Regions from separate parts of the Marinobacter sp. DUT-3 genome, predicted to be linked through region 2. Evidence: riboswitches for the same ligand, from Rfam matches in the RefSeq annotation. Region 2 holds a riboswitch; the other holds the start of a gene.

Region 1 (7,338 bases), on a different contig from region 2:
TTTTCCACTGACTCATATCTCAATTCAACAATCCCTCAAAACTAGGCAGAAAATCCAGTCCCGTCAATCAGTTCCGTGCATTAAGCCCTTAAAACCACAATGCAAAAACGATCATTACGCCTACTATCCCAAATTTCGGAACCATCTGTAAGCACATGAATTCATGAGTTAATTTACTCATAAACAAAGTTGTGCCCAGTTCATGGTCGCAATGACCGTTTTTCCATTCAATTTCCCGCGCGATCTACCACTCCAACTGCGCCCCGGTCTGGTACTCAATCACCCGCGTTTCAAAGAAGTTCTTCTCCTTGCGCATGGTGGCCTGCTCATCGAGCCAGGGCGAGACGTTCTTCGCCCCCGGGAACGGTTCTTCCAGGCCCACGGTTCTGGCCCTGCGGTTAGCCACGAAGCGGAACTGTTCGCTGTGGTACTCGGCGGAGTAGCCCAGAATCGGGTCCCGCAGAATGTAGTCGGCGTAGGCGGTTTCTGCGGCTTCGGATTCGTCCCACATGTCTCTGACGGCTTTCGGGTCCAGGGTGATGTTTTCTTCTTCCAGGATCTGGTTGACCACTTTCAGGCCGAAGGAGAAATGCATGGCTTCGTCCCGAAGGATGTATTGCAGCTGTTCGCCGGTGCCGCGCATCAGGCCGCGGCGCTGCAGGGCGAAGATGGGGCTGAAGCCGTTGTAGAACCAGGCGCCTTCGAACACCGCTGCGAAGAACAGGTAAGACATGATGAACTCCTGCAGGTCGTCCTTGTTGCGCAGGTTCATGTCGGAGCGCATGGCAGCGTCCAGGCGACGGTTGGCCATCTGGATCTTGCCGTTGATGGCGGGGACCACGCGGTAGCGGTTGTAGATTTCACTCTGGTCCAGGTTGAGTGTTTCGATGCAGTGCTGGTAGGCCCAGGTGTGCATGGCCTCTTCGTACACCTGGCGGGCCTGGTAGATCTGCAGTTCCGGGGCGCTCATTTTCTCCATCACCGCCAGGCCGATGTTGCGCATGGCGAGGATGTCGGAGGTGGTGAGGTAAGCCAGCACGTTTTCGTACACGTGCTTCTCCGGTGCAGTCAGGCGGTGGTGGTAGTCGTGGACGTCCTGGGCCATGTTGACGTCCAGCGGGGTCCAGTGGTTTTTGTTGGCGTTCATGAAGTACTCCCAGGCCCAGGGGTACTTGAACGGCGCCAGCTGGTTGATGTCGGTTTCGCCGTTGATGACGCGTTTGTCGTCGACGTTGACGGGGGCCGGGCCTTCGGGGGTTGCCGGTTTGGTTTGGTTATTTGGTTCGTCGTCCCAGTTGAGCATGGTTATGCCTCGTACAAATTCATTGGGAAGTCGGATTACGCTTTGCTAATCCGACCTACGGTTTATTGGCAGGCTTCGCAGTCGGGCTCGTCGATGCTGCATACCTGGGGTTGCGGCGCGGCGACCGGGGCGGATTTCTCGGCGCCGGTAGCGCCCAGCGAGCGCAGGTAGTAGGTGGTTTTCAGACCGCGTTCCCAGGCCAGTTGGTACAGGGCGTCCAGTTTCTTGCCGCTGGGTTCGGCCATGTAGAGATTCAGGCTCTGGGCCTGGTCGAGCCATTTCTGGCGGCGCGAGGCGGCTTCCACCAGCCATCGGGGGTCGATCTCGAACGCGGTGGCGTAGCGGGCCTTGAGTTCATTCGGAATGCGGTCAATCTGTTGCACGCTGCCGTCGAAGTATTTCAGGTCGTTGACCATCACGTTGTCCCACAGGCCTTCGGCCTTGAGGTCCCGCACCAATGACGGGTTGACCACGGTAAACTCGCCGGAGAGGTTCGATTTCACGAACAGGTTCTGATACGCCGGTTCGATGGACTGGGACACACCCACGATGTTGGAAATGGTCGCTGTGGGGGCAATCGCCATGACGTTGCTGTTGCGCATGCCGTTCTTCGCGATCAGCTCCCGCACCGGGGTCCAGTCCAGCCGGACGTTGGTGTTCACAGACAGGTCGCCTTCGCGCCGGGCTTCCTTCAGCAGCTTGATGGAGTCGATGGGCAGGGTGCCCTGATGCCACAGGGAGCCTTCGTAGGTTTCATAGGCACCCCGTTCGCCGGCCAGGGTGGCCGAGGCGCGGATGGCGAAGTAGCTGAGCTGTTCCATGGCGACATCGGCAAATTCCACCGCCTCCGGGCTGGTGTACGGCAGACCGAGTTGATACAGCGCGTCCTGAAAGCCCATCAGGCCCAGGCCGACCGGGCGATGCTTCAGATTGGAGTTTCTGGCCTGGGGTACAGCGTAGTAGTTGATGTCGATGACGTTATCGAGCATGCGCACGGCGGTGGCTACGGTACGCTCCAAACGTTGTACGTCCAGCTCACCATCGCGGATATGGGCCGCCAGGTTCACCGAGCCCAGGTTGCACACGGCGATTTCGTCGGCGCTGGTGTTGAGGGTGATTTCAGTGCACAGATTGGAGCTGTGCACCACGCCCTGGTGCTGTTGCGGAGAACGCAGGTTGCACGGGTCCTTGAAAGTGATCCACGGGTGGCCGGTCTCGAACAGCACGGTGAGCATCTTGCGCCAGAGCTGTTTGGCAGGGATTTTCTTGGACAGTTTGATCTTGCCCTGCTCCGCCAGCGCCTCGTAATGCTCGTAGCGTTCACGGAAGGCGTTGCCATACAGGTCGTGCAGGTCCGGCACGTCGCTGGGGGAGAACAGGGTCCAGTCGCGGTCTTCGCGCATGCGTTCGATCAGCAGGTCCGGCACCCAGTTGGCGGTGTTCATGTCGTGGGTGCGGCGGCGTTCATCGCCGGTGTTCTTGCGCAGCTCCAGGAATTCCTCGATGTCCAGGTGCCAGCTTTCCAGGTAGGCGCACACCGCGCCCTTGCGCTTGCCGCCCTGGTTCACCGCCACGGCGGTGTCATTCACCACTTTCAGAAACGGCACCACGCCCTGGCTCTGGCCGTTGGTGCCCTTGATGTGGGAGCCCAGCGCGCGCACCGGCGTCCAGTCGTTGCCCAGACCGCCGGCCCATTTGGACAGCATGGCGTTGTCGCGGATGGCGCCGTAGATGCCTTCCAGGTCGTCACCTACGGTGGTGAGGTAGCAGGAGGACAGCTGGGAATGGCGGGTACCGCTGTTGAACAGCGTCGGTGTGGACGCCATGTAGTCGAAGGACGACAACAGGTTATAGAACTCGATGGCCCGTTCGTTGGGGTTGTCTTCCCGCAGCGCCAGGCCCATGGCCACGCGCATGAAGAACACCTGGGGCAGCTCCAGGCGGGCACCGTTCCAGTGCAGGAAGTAGCGATCGTACAGGGTCTGCAGGCCGAGGAAACCGAATTGCAGGTCCTGTTCCGGCTTGATGGCCGCGCCCAGGCGCTCCAGGTCGAACGTGGCCAGGGCCTCGTCCAGCAATTCGTACTGAATGCCGGCTTCGATAAAAGCACTCAGGGCCTGGGGATAAATCTCCGCCAGCGGCAGGCTGCGGGGCAGGTCCAACGCCGTGGCGGTTTCCATGCGTAGTTGTTCCAGCAGGAGGCGGGCGGTGACCGCGCTGTAGTCCGGCTCCTGTTCGATGCGACCACGGGCGGTCATCACCAGTGCCGACAGCACGTCTTCCTCGCCGATGCCGTCATAGAGATTGCGCAGGGCGTCTTCCACCAGGGATTCGCCATCAATGCCTTCCAGCCCGGCTGCGGCCTGCTCTACCTGAAGCTTCATCAGGCCCAGGTCCAGCGGCACGGTGTCGCCATTGGCCTGTTTGACGGTCAGGTGCGGGTGGGCTTCCATCGGTGAATGAAGAGCCCGTTCGCGGGCGTGTTCTTCCCGGTACAGCACGTAGGCGCGGGCAACCTTTTGCTCTTCGGCCCGCATCAACGCCAGTTCCACCTGGTCCTGGATGTCTTCGATATGCACCTTGCCACCGGCTTTCAGGCGCCGGCTGATGGCGTGTATGACCTGCTCGGTGACCCGCTGGACGGCATCATGGATGTGGGCGGAGCCGGCGGCTTTATCGCCTTCCACCGCCAGGAATGCCTTGGTGACGGCCACGCTGATTTTCGCTGGATTGAATCCAACGAGGGTGCCGTTGCGTTTAATTACCTGAAGGGAAGCGGTATCGTCTGGTTGGGAAGCATCGGCCGGGGGGTGGGCCGCAGTGGCGGTGGACATGTCGGTTCTCCTGAGTACGCGTTGGTTTGCTTGTCCTTCGCGTAGGCAGAGAATCGGGGAGGCGGCAGCCAATGATGTCGGATTACGCTGTGCTAATCCGACCTAAGGGGCCACGGGTATGTACCTGATCCGGTCCTGCTCACCTTGAACGCGAAGGTGCAGTTGTTTTCCCTGGCAGGTCTTCGGACTCAGGGGCGTGAACCGTGTGGTTCGGCCTTGCGTGGCGACTTCCCGGCGGTTGCCAGTGTCATGGTGCCACGCTTGTTCCCCAATACCGCTGCGCGTCAGTTCCGGAGTCTCACCGGATTCCCGATACCGTCGAAGTGTTTAGAAAATAAACACTATATCTGGTATATGACCAAGGATAGGGACACTATATACACGAAATGCCACGGCAACAAGGCACTTTTTATGACGGTCGCGGTCAACCACACAGTCATCGGATTCATCAATGGACGCTACTATGAAAAAACCGGATTCACTGAAGTCGCTGTTTCTGGGCACGGCACTACTGGTCGCCAGCGGGGTCGTGGTTGCGGGCACCACCATCAAGCCGTTTTCGCAAATGGATCAGCTGGACGATGGCTGGGAGCCACTGGAATTCCCGAAAATCGATCGCCACACCACCTACCGACTGATTGAGGAAGACGGCACCCAGGTGATCGAGGCCCAAACCCGTAACAGTGCCTCAGGCCTGATTGCCCGCCTGGATGTCGACCCCGGGGATTCGCTGGTTCTGCGTTGGCGGTGGAAGGTATCCAACACCTTTGAAAAAGGGGATGCCCGCAAGAAGTCCGGGGACGACTACCCTGCCCGCATCTATGTGGCGTTCGAGTTCGAACCGGACAAGGCCGGCTGGTTCGAGCGTGCCAAACGCAAGACCGTGGAAGCCCTGTTTGGCGAAGAGCTACCGGGCAATGCCATCAACTACATCTGGGCCAACCAGCTTGCAAAGGGGGAAACCGTAGCCAACCCTTACGCCGAGGAAACCATGATGATTGCGGTCACCTCCGGTGAGGAGAAGGCCGGCGAATGGGTAACCGTGGAGCGGGATATCGTGGCGGATTACCGGGCAGCGTTCGGTGACGAGCCCCCGCGTCTGAGGGGCGTGGCCATCATGTCGGATTCCGACAACACCGGGGAATCGGCTACCGCCTGGTATGGCGACCTGAAATTAAGTCAGTGAGTTACTGCAGCAGATCTTCCGGGTAACCGGGTATGAAAAAGCCCTTGTTCAGCTCTCGCGCCGGTGGAACTTCACCCCGCTCCACCAGCCGCAGGTAGGCATCGTCGAATTCCTCACGCAGGATGGCAGCCCTCGGGTTGGCCAGGGAGAAGATCCAGGCGCCGTTGCGGGTTCTGACTTCGGAATCCCTGAGCATCCGATCCGAAGGATGCGTGAGAATTTCCCGCACGGGCTGCCGGTAGTCGAGCAGATAGTCGCCGCGGTTACGCTTTAACATATCGATACCTGAGCGGTGGTTGGGCGCTTCGGTTATCTCTATGTTATCGAAGGCTTCCAGCCTGCCCAGCAGGCCGCCATAGGTGTAGCCGCCAATCACAATCAGTGTCTTGCCGTTAAGGTCGTCCAGGTGGGTCAGCGGTGGCGTGCCCTCCACGTACCAGGCGCTGAGTTGCACCGGAATCGGACTGACCCAGGTTTCCAGCACCGCATCCTTGAGGGACGGAATACCGGTCATGCCGGGCCAGACATCGATGTTTCCGTTTTGCATGTAAAGATAGATCCGGCTCACCGGCAGATAGATAAAATCCGGCGTGTAACCGGCTTCCTCCGCCACTTTGCGGGTCAGATCAATGAACAGGCCATCCGCTTCGCCATCGGCATTACGGTATTCAATGGGCGGGAATTCAGCGTAGGCAATTCTCAGCACCGGGCGGTCGCCATCGGCCTGGGCAGGCCCCACTACCATCAGCCCTGCAGCGGCCAGCATGGTAGCCAGTGCCCACGCCCTGTAAAACCGAAAACACCGTCTGCCCATAGCCTTCATCGTTTTGTTGCGGTCTCATTAAAGACTAACAGAGCGCAGCGATTATGCACGTCGCTCTCACCCACCCCTAGCGCAGGATAACCAGGGGCTTCTCGGCGGTCTTGAGCATGTTGGTGGTGGTACTGCCCACCAGGAACTGACGAATGCGGGAATGGCCATAGGCGCCCATGACCAGCAGGTCGATATCGTGCTCATCCTGATAGGCGTGCAGGGTTTTCTCCACATCGCCGGCACGAATGGCCAGATGCACTTCACACCCCAGGTCCGCCAGCATACGCTCGGCTTTCTTGAGCTGTTCCCAGCGATCGTTGGTGTCCGGGCCGATCATCACCAGGTGCAGGGGAAAGCCCCTGAACACCGGGCTGTTGGCCAGCAGTTCGATACCCTTGAACGCGGTCGCGGAACCGTCGAACGCCAGCATCGCGCTGCGCGGCTCGGAGAAATTATCGGGCACCAGCATAATCGGACGGTGTACGCTGCGGATCACGGTTTCCAGCTGGCTGCCGATGTGTACATCACGTTCGGTACTGGTTTCGCCGTGCAGGCCCATCACCAGCAGGCGGGTCTCGTTTTCAATCGCCAGCAGGGAGTCCGTCAGGTCACCGTGGCGCTGGCGCTTGATCACATCCTGGACGCCGCGGGATTTCACCCGTTCTTCGGCAGCATTAAGCATGTGATGGCCCTGCTCCAGTGCCAGCTTGCTGCGCTTCTCGTCCAGTTCCGCCAGTTCCTCCATCAGGTGTTCCCGGCTACCCAGGCCAATGCTGCCCGCCAGGTCAGTCTCTGCCGGGTAGCGCTCCTCATCCAACACGTGAAACAGCGTCAGCGGTGTTTCCATACGCTGGCTGGCCCACGCCGCATAATCACACACGGCCAGTGCCGCCCTGGAACCATCAATACAACCTACGATCCGGGTCATCGTTACCTCGCTACCTTGGTTCGACTCTTTATTGTCATTATGCGGATTTGCATCAGCGCGGCCTTGAGTATGATCAGTAGTCATATCAGTGCCCCATCAGCTGGTCAACCGCATCCGGTTTGTCGTGCACGCCGAAACGATCAACGATGGTGGCGCTGGCTTCGTTGAGGCCGATAATCTCAACATCCGCACCTTCACGCCGGAACTTGATCACCACCTTGTCGAGGGCGCCTACAGCGGTAATATCCCAGAAGTGGGCACGGCTGAGGTCGA
Region 2 (7,338 bases):
TTCCCGAAGCCCTTCTGCCAGACGATCCGCGTCCACCTCTCCGAGCGTCACCACACAAGAATCGAAATGATCGTGAGCATGGTCGTGGTGCGCCCCCTCCATGTGATAGCGGTCGTGATGATTTTCAACCTGATCAATCGTCTGTTCGCTGGCAGCGGCCATGCCCATCAGTGCCTTCAGCTGGGCCGTGTCTTCCGTCAAAGTATTTCTATCGATAAAAAGGGTTTTAACGGCGGCGGGAACCCGCTGCTGGACGATGCGCTCAACATCGTGCTTCTGTTCAGAACTGAGCAAATCGGTCTTGGTGACAATGACCAGATCGGCCGCACCCAATTGATCGTCCAACAGTTCTCTCAAGCTCGCGTCATGGTCCAGATTTTCATCCGCGCGCCGTTGAGCATCGACCTTATCCACATCATCGGCGTAACGGCCCTGCGCCACAGCGGGCCCATCAACAAGCGTGATGATGGCATCCACGGTGCAGTGCTGGCGGACGTCCGGCCAGTTAAAAGCCTGAACCAGGGGTTTCGGCAATGCCAGGCCACTGGTCTCAATGAGGATATGATCGATGTCCTGGCGCCGCTCCACCAGTTTTTTCATGACCGGCAGAAACTCTTCCTCCACCGTGCAACAAATGCAGCCGTTGGCCAACTCATAAATGCCGTCGTCCGAATCGGTTACGCTTTCTTCTTCGCACCCCAGTGAGCAGCTGCGCAGTAGGTCGGAGTCGATATCCTGCTCACCGAACTCATTCACTATCACGGCAATGCGCTTACCAGACGCCTGTTGCAGGATGCTCGCCAGCAGCGTGGTTTTACCGCTACCGAGAAAGCCGGTTACAACGGTGGCCGGAATCTTATTCAACTGCATCGGACAGGCTCCTTGAATCACTTTGGTCGCAGGTTTGAAGCTGTGGCTCCGGGGAGAACAGCCTTGCCACCGCTGTGGGATTATTTGGAAAAAACAGGTGGAGATAGGAGGCGGTAAGGCGACGGGCACGATAGATTGGTTCGCCGGGTGCGGGGTGTCGCTGTCGGCGCCCGTGGGTGATAGGTTCGGGCGTTCCCTGGCTTATCGAACGGTGGTGAGCATGCGCCCGTACCGGCCCTTCCGGCAGGTCGGCGGTTTGCATGCCCTGGCACCCGCGGCGGCCGCGCATGGCGCCCTCCCCCGGTAGCAGGCCCAGCATTTCGTGAGTCTGATCGTTATAGTCCGTCAGGGTCTCCAGGCAATACAGCAAGCCGCCACATTCGGCAAGAATGGGCTTGTCGGCGGCAAAAAAGCCGAGAAGCGCCGCTTTCATACTGCGATTACCGGCAAGCGAGCTGGCATAGAGTTCGGGATAACCACCGGGCAGCCACAGCGCGTCACACTCAGGGAGGCAACTGTCCGCAATAGGCGAGAAGTAACAAAGCTCCGCCCCCATCTGCTGCAGCAGATCCAGATTGGCTTGGTAAACAAAGCTGAAAGCCGGATCCCGAGCTACGCCCACCGTTATACCGGCCATGGAAGGCAGCTCAACGAAGGGGTCCTCAAACGGTGCTTCAAACACTACCGGAGGCAGGCGCATCAAAGCCTCTGCCAGCGCTTCGGAGGCGAGTGCTTTTGCCCCGGCCTCAAACCGGAGCTCCAGATCTTCCTGCACTTCGGAAGCCTGGACCAGACCCAGGTGACGTTCCGGCAGGGCCAGACTCGAATCACGGGGTAACGCCGCCAACAGCGGAACATCTTTGGGCAGCGCCAGTTCGATCAGCTCTCGGTGACGCGCGGAAGCACAAGCATTGGCAAGCAGACCGACCACCGACACATCATCGCGGAAGTTGGCGATGCCGGATACCAAGGCAGCGGCCGTCTGGGCCATGCCCTTAACGTCCATCACGATCAACATGGGCAAACCGAACCTGGCCGCCAGGTCGGCACTTGACGGCTCACCATCGAAAATCCCCATGGCGCCTTCCACCAGAATCACGTCAGCGCTGCGAGCTGCCTCGAAAAGCCGTCGTCGGCAATAGGTCTCACCAGCCATCCAGAGGTCGAGCTGATCTACCGGCTGCCCGGAGGCCTGGGCCAGCACCTGTGGATCAAGATAATCCGGGCCAGTTTTGAACACCCGCACTACTTTGCCCTGGTTACGCAACAGTCGCGCCAGAGCGGCGGTGATGGTGGTTTTACCCTGGCCCGATGCGGGCGCAGCAATAAAAACCGCGGGGCAACTTACCGATTCAGTGATCGCGTTTTTATCGGTGGGGTTCATCCGGCTTCGACTCCCATAACAGACCCGGGCAGATAGACGGCACCGAGTTGTTGCGCAATTCGCTGGGCCCGCCCCCGTTTGACCGGGCCCCGTTCCACATCCACCACCACGCAGTCGCCAAGAGGCGGTAAGCCGACCAGAGACTGGCGAGTTCGGCCATCGGTTATCAGGTAGGTTTTCACCCTGAGCCCAGGCTCCCGTTTGTGCCACTGACGAATCAGTCGGGACGCCTGAGCGAGAGCCTCACGCAAAGGCGTACCTCCGCCCCCGCTTAAGGCATCCAGCCGTGAAAGCATGGCCTTGGGTGCCCGACAGCGTTGAAGCAGCGGCGTGATCCGGTCATTACCAAACCCCAGGACCGCCATTTGATCGCGCTTGCCATAGGCCAGGGTCGCCAACGCCTGGACCAGGCCTTTGGCCTGACCGAACAGGCGCCCACCCAGGGTGGAGCCAGACGTATCCAGTAACACGAAGTGCACCGTCGGCTGCCCTACGCGTTCCTTCTGAAAGCGGATTGAGGTTAACGGCCATCGGCCCCGGCTAGCCACCAGAGTGGCAAACCAATCTGGCTTTTCGGCCCCCTGTAAACGGGAACGTTGCCCGCTCTGGCGGCCTTTGCGTTTGCTGCTGGCCTCTGACACAGGGCTTTGCATGCGATGCGCCAGCGCTGACTGCAATTGCGGCAATCGATTATGAATGCCCTGATCGAGTGGGAGCGTCTTCTCTGCTATTGGTGGCATGGCGCCCCACTGGCCCTGTTCGGACGTACTCTCTGAGGCACTAGAGCCTTGCCCGTTTCGGGCTTCTGACTTCTGACTATCCACCCGGGATGCCCCTGAAGAACCCTTGGATGGAGGCGGCGATGAGGGCGGGGGGAAATCAGGCGGCTCGGCTGCCATCTTGCGACGATGGACGAGCACCCATTCCTCCACGGCGTCCAGATCTTCCCGGGCAATGGTGTCGCTGCCCCGCCAGGCCGCATGAGCCTGCGCCGCCCGGTGCCAGCCCACATCCGCTCGCACTCCTTCAACCTGGGCGGCTTCACAGGCCTCTGCGATGTACTGGTACACCCACGGATCGGTAACAACGCCCGGCAAGAGCGACTGCGCCGTTCGAATGCGTTCCGCCAGCGCTTTCTGCTCCGGCGCAAAATCCGCACAAAAGCCATCCGGGTCGCGTTCAAAGGCCTCGCATTGTTGAACGATGGCCACACGCTGATCCCTGGGCATGGTGTGCGCCAACTCCACACACAGCCCAAACCTGTCCAGCAACTGGGGGCGTAAATCACCTTCATCCGGGTTCATCGTACCGATGAGCATGAACCGGGCACTGTGGCTATGGCTGATACCGTCGCGCTCAACCACATTAATGCCACGCGCGGCTGTGTCCAAAAGCAAATCGACCAGGTTGTCTGGCAATAAGTTGACTTCATCCACATACAGCACTCCGCCGTCTGCGTCGGCAAATAGGCCGGGTCGGAAAGCGGTTTCCTGTTGGGTCAGAACCTGCTGAAGGTCCAAACTGCCCACCAGGCGATCCTCCGTTGTACTCAAAGGAAGGTTCACAAACGGCAAGCTTTTCCGCTCGGTGATCGGCAATACATCTGCCAGCCCCCGTGCGAGCGTCGACTTGGCGCTCCCGCGTGGGCCCGAAATTACGACGCCGCCAATCCGGGGGTTGATTGCATTCAGCACCAACGCGGTTTTCAGCGGCTCCTGCCCAACGATTGCGGTAAACGGAAACTCAGGCTGGCGCTTGCTCATTACCGATCTGACTTGTCTTGTATGAACGTTGCAGTATCAGGGCGCATAACAATCCGACCGATAACCAGAAAAACAGATTAGTAATCGCTGATATCCAGATGAAGTCGCTGTGCAAAGCCATGAGCGATGCGACGACCGTCGCGTCGGGGTTCTCGAATAACGGCCCGGTGTGTACGGGTACAAACCCATAAGGCAGGACCAACAAAGGGAATGCGAGCACTTTTTTCCAGCGTCGTGCCAAAAATAGCACACCCAATCCAATGGCAACCGACAACACGGCGAATACCCACCACAGCTGGCGGGACATCAGTGCGGGACTGGCCGTACCGGGAATTTCCGGGGGCAACCCGATGGCAGGCGCAACGAACACCACAAGATAACTGCACGCCCCGACAAACAAACCGTGGGCCGGCGTTAGTCGTAGGCGACCGCGAACATACAGTTGATTCATAACCACCAGCATGATCGCGGAGAAACCAATCGCCGCCAGCACATTCGACAGCGCCGTATACAGCCACCTCTCAGTACCCTCTTCGGGCGCCCAGACATCAGGATCGTGATGGTGATCTGCACTCTCACCTTCGCCATGAGTGTGATTATGGTGAGTGTGCGCAACCTCTGCTGGCGCCTCACTACTTTCAAACTGCTCTGCAGCCAAAAGCGTCGGTGTCACCCCAACCGACTGAACAGCGGTGAGCAACAGACCGGTAATAACGCCAATCAAACAGGCGCCGAAAATTAGCGAACGGAACATTAGAATTTCCTTCAACTTCTGGTTAACAACGCTGTATTTCACTCGCAGGGACAGATCCCCCTACGACACACTGATGTTCAGTGGCAGGGAAACACAAAACTGTGGCGGGTATCGTGTGCCGCGTTGTGCGCGACATCCAGAGGCACAAACCCAACGGCGAAAAGGATAAGAACGCCGAACAGGACAACCGCCCCTTGTTGCAGAAGAGAAGAAACGTTGATCAGAGAGGCCTTAGGCCTCGCCTTTGCAGATGAGACAATAGCAGACATATAATTCCCCAAGTGCCCGCCGCACCGTTGAAGGATTGATAAAATAACAGGCCGGTCTTCGGGCTCAAAGGGCGACAGCGCAGCAATGGCGCCATCGAGCCCTGCTCCTTCCCAGCCGTAGCCGGTGGTATAGCAGGGTTTAACCTTTATTACCGATGCGGGGGCAGCCGTGGGATTGGCCTGGGGCCTAACCACACTTCCCGATTATCCCCTGACGTTAGGGGCACCTGTCTTCCAATGGAGCATGCTAAACCATCGGTTTGGCTACCGCAATCGCATCCTGTGTTTAGCCTTTCCTGGGCACAAAGAGTGGCGTGCCGTCTACCTCCACCGCCAACAACTCCTGGTCATAAAGTCTTTCGAGTGCAGACGGCACCAACATCCGTTCGGCTGCCCCCCAGCACGCTTCGCCGTTTGGAAAGAGCAATAACAGGTGATCACACCAGCGGGCAGCCAGGTTGAGGTCGTGCAGACACATAAATACCGAGCGCCCACTGCGAGCCTGCTCCGTCAGCAACTGCAATACCGACACCTGATGGTGCAGGTCCAGATGGTTGGTGGGTTCATCCAGCAGCCAGGTATCGGGCGCCTGTGTCAGCACTGTGGCGATGGCCACACGCTGACGCTCGCCACCGGAAAGGGTGTTCACCAGGCGGTCGCTCAAGTGGCCCACATCCAGTTGTTCCAGTGCCTGCCGCGCAAAGCGCTCATCCTCCCCCGATTCCATCTGCCAGGGCGACAGCCAGGGGTGGCGGCCAATCAGCGCGGTTTCCAGTACCGTGGCAGGAAAGCCATCCTGCCGTTCCTGAAACACCAACCCCAGTTGTTGTGAAATCCGCCGGCGCCGGAGCTCGGTCAGTGAGTGCTCACCCAAACGGACTTCCCCATGGCGCGGCGCCCGCAGGCCGGCCAGGGTGTGCAGCAGTGTTGTCTTGCCAGCGCCGTTCGGGCCCAGCACGCCCCACATCTGCCCCGGTTTCACCGTGAAGTCCAGGGGCTGGCCGTCGCCCCGGTCGGGAATATCAATGACCAGTTCTTTTGCCCGTAACGGATTCATCAGCGGCTCCGGTACAACAGGTAAAGGAATGTGGGCACCCCCAGCAGGGCGGTAATCACACCCACCGGTAATTGTTCCGGCGCAATAACCACCCGCGCCAGGGTATCCGCCAGCACCAGCAGGGCACCTCCGCCCAGGGCGCAGGCAGGCAGGATCAGGCGCTGGTCGTTCCCCAGCACCAGTCGCAACATGTGGGGCACCACCAGGCCGACAAAACCGATACTGCCAGCCATGGTGACAGCGGTCGCAGTGAGCAGACTGGCGAGGATATAGATCGTCCACTCCAGCGGTCGCACCGCAACCCCCAAAGCGGCTGCCTGCATAGGTCCGCGCGCCAGTACGTTCAGGCTGCGGCCGAGCGGCACCACCAGCAGGCACACCAGTAACAGGAAGCCCAGAGCCGGCCAGGGCGAACGGGCGTAGGACACATCCCCCATCAGCCAGTACAGCATCCCGGGCAGGCGCTGGGCCGGGCTGATGGCCAGCATAAGGGTAATCACCGCGCCCCAGCCGGCTGCCACCACCACACCGGTCAGCAATAGTCGTGACGGCGTCCAGCTGCCGGTGCCATGGGCCAGACCGAACACCATCAGGGTGGCCAGCAGGGCGCCGGCAAAGGCCGAACCGGAAATGATCAAACCGCCCAGCCCGGCCAGCATGGCCAACAACGCGCCCACGGCAGCGCCGCCGGAAAGGCCGAGTACATAGGGATCTGCCAGCGGGTTGCGAAGGAGGACCTGCATCAATGCTCCGGCCACGGCCAACAGCCCGCCGGTGGCAAACGCGGACAGGGTTCGGGGCAGGCGCAGTTCCAGCACCAGGGTTTGTTGCAGGTTACTGCCCTCACCCAGAAGCACCGCCAGCACCTGCCCCGGTGCCACGCTGACGCTGCCCGTGCCCACGGACAACACCATCGCCGCCAGGCTGGCCAACGCCAGGATCAGCAGCGGCTTAAGCAATGGCCGGCTCACCGGTGCCGTCTCCGATCAGCGTTTGGCACGGGCTTCGTCCAGTTTCTGGCAGAACAGTTGTGAACCCTCCAGCATGCGGGGTGTCGGGCGCTGCACCAGGGACGGTGGGATGAAATAAAGATTGTCCTTGGCCGTAGCATCAATACCAGGGAATGCCTCCCAGCGGGTCAGCCAGTGTCGGTTCTCTTCCCCCATGCCACCGGCGAGAATGGCTTCCGGGTTGGCGCCGATCACCGCCTCGGGGCTGATCCGAGGCACCAGTCGTTCCAG

The links. A riboswitch is a leader RNA that binds a small molecule or an ion and turns the genes downstream of it on or off. The one in region 2 is predicted to bind cobalamin.
Region 1: another riboswitch for cobalamin. It lies ahead of ACQUWM_RS12410 (ribonucleoside-diphosphate reductase subunit alpha); the one in region 2 lies ahead of ACQUWM_RS15410 (CbtB domain-containing protein).

Annotation. Positions count from the first base shown of each region.
Region 1 is NZ_JBNRMG010000008.1:6,794-14,131, forward strand. Features, by position in the region: gene ACQUWM_RS12405 (ribonucleotide-diphosphate reductase subunit beta) at 245-1,303, opposite strand; gene ACQUWM_RS12410 (ribonucleoside-diphosphate reductase subunit alpha) at 1,366-4,137, opposite strand; cobalamin riboswitch at 4,294-4,510, opposite strand; gene ACQUWM_RS12415 (DUF3047 domain-containing protein) at 4,601-5,323, shown strand; gene ACQUWM_RS12420 (substrate-binding periplasmic protein) at 5,325-6,089, opposite strand; gene ACQUWM_RS12425 (universal stress protein) at 6,214-7,065, opposite strand; gene ACQUWM_RS12430 (SulP family inorganic anion transporter) at 7,151-7,338, opposite strand, start outside.
Region 2 is NZ_JBNRMG010000011.1:17,633-24,970, forward strand. Features, by position in the region: gene cobW (cobalamin biosynthesis protein CobW) at 1-870, opposite strand, end outside; gene ACQUWM_RS15390 (cobyrinate a,c-diamide synthase) at 857-2,254, opposite strand; gene ACQUWM_RS15395 (vWA domain-containing protein) at 2,251-2,994, opposite strand; partial or broken gene ACQUWM_RS15400 (ATP-binding protein) at 2,989-4,017, opposite strand; gene ACQUWM_RS15405 (CbtA family protein) at 3,998-4,771, opposite strand; gene ACQUWM_RS15410 (CbtB domain-containing protein) at 4,849-5,040, opposite strand; cobalamin riboswitch at 5,073-5,286, opposite strand; gene ACQUWM_RS15415 (ABC transporter ATP-binding protein) at 5,327-6,097, opposite strand; gene ACQUWM_RS15420 (FecCD family ABC transporter permease) at 6,097-7,011, opposite strand; gene ACQUWM_RS15425 (cobalamin-binding protein) at 7,084-7,338, opposite strand, start outside.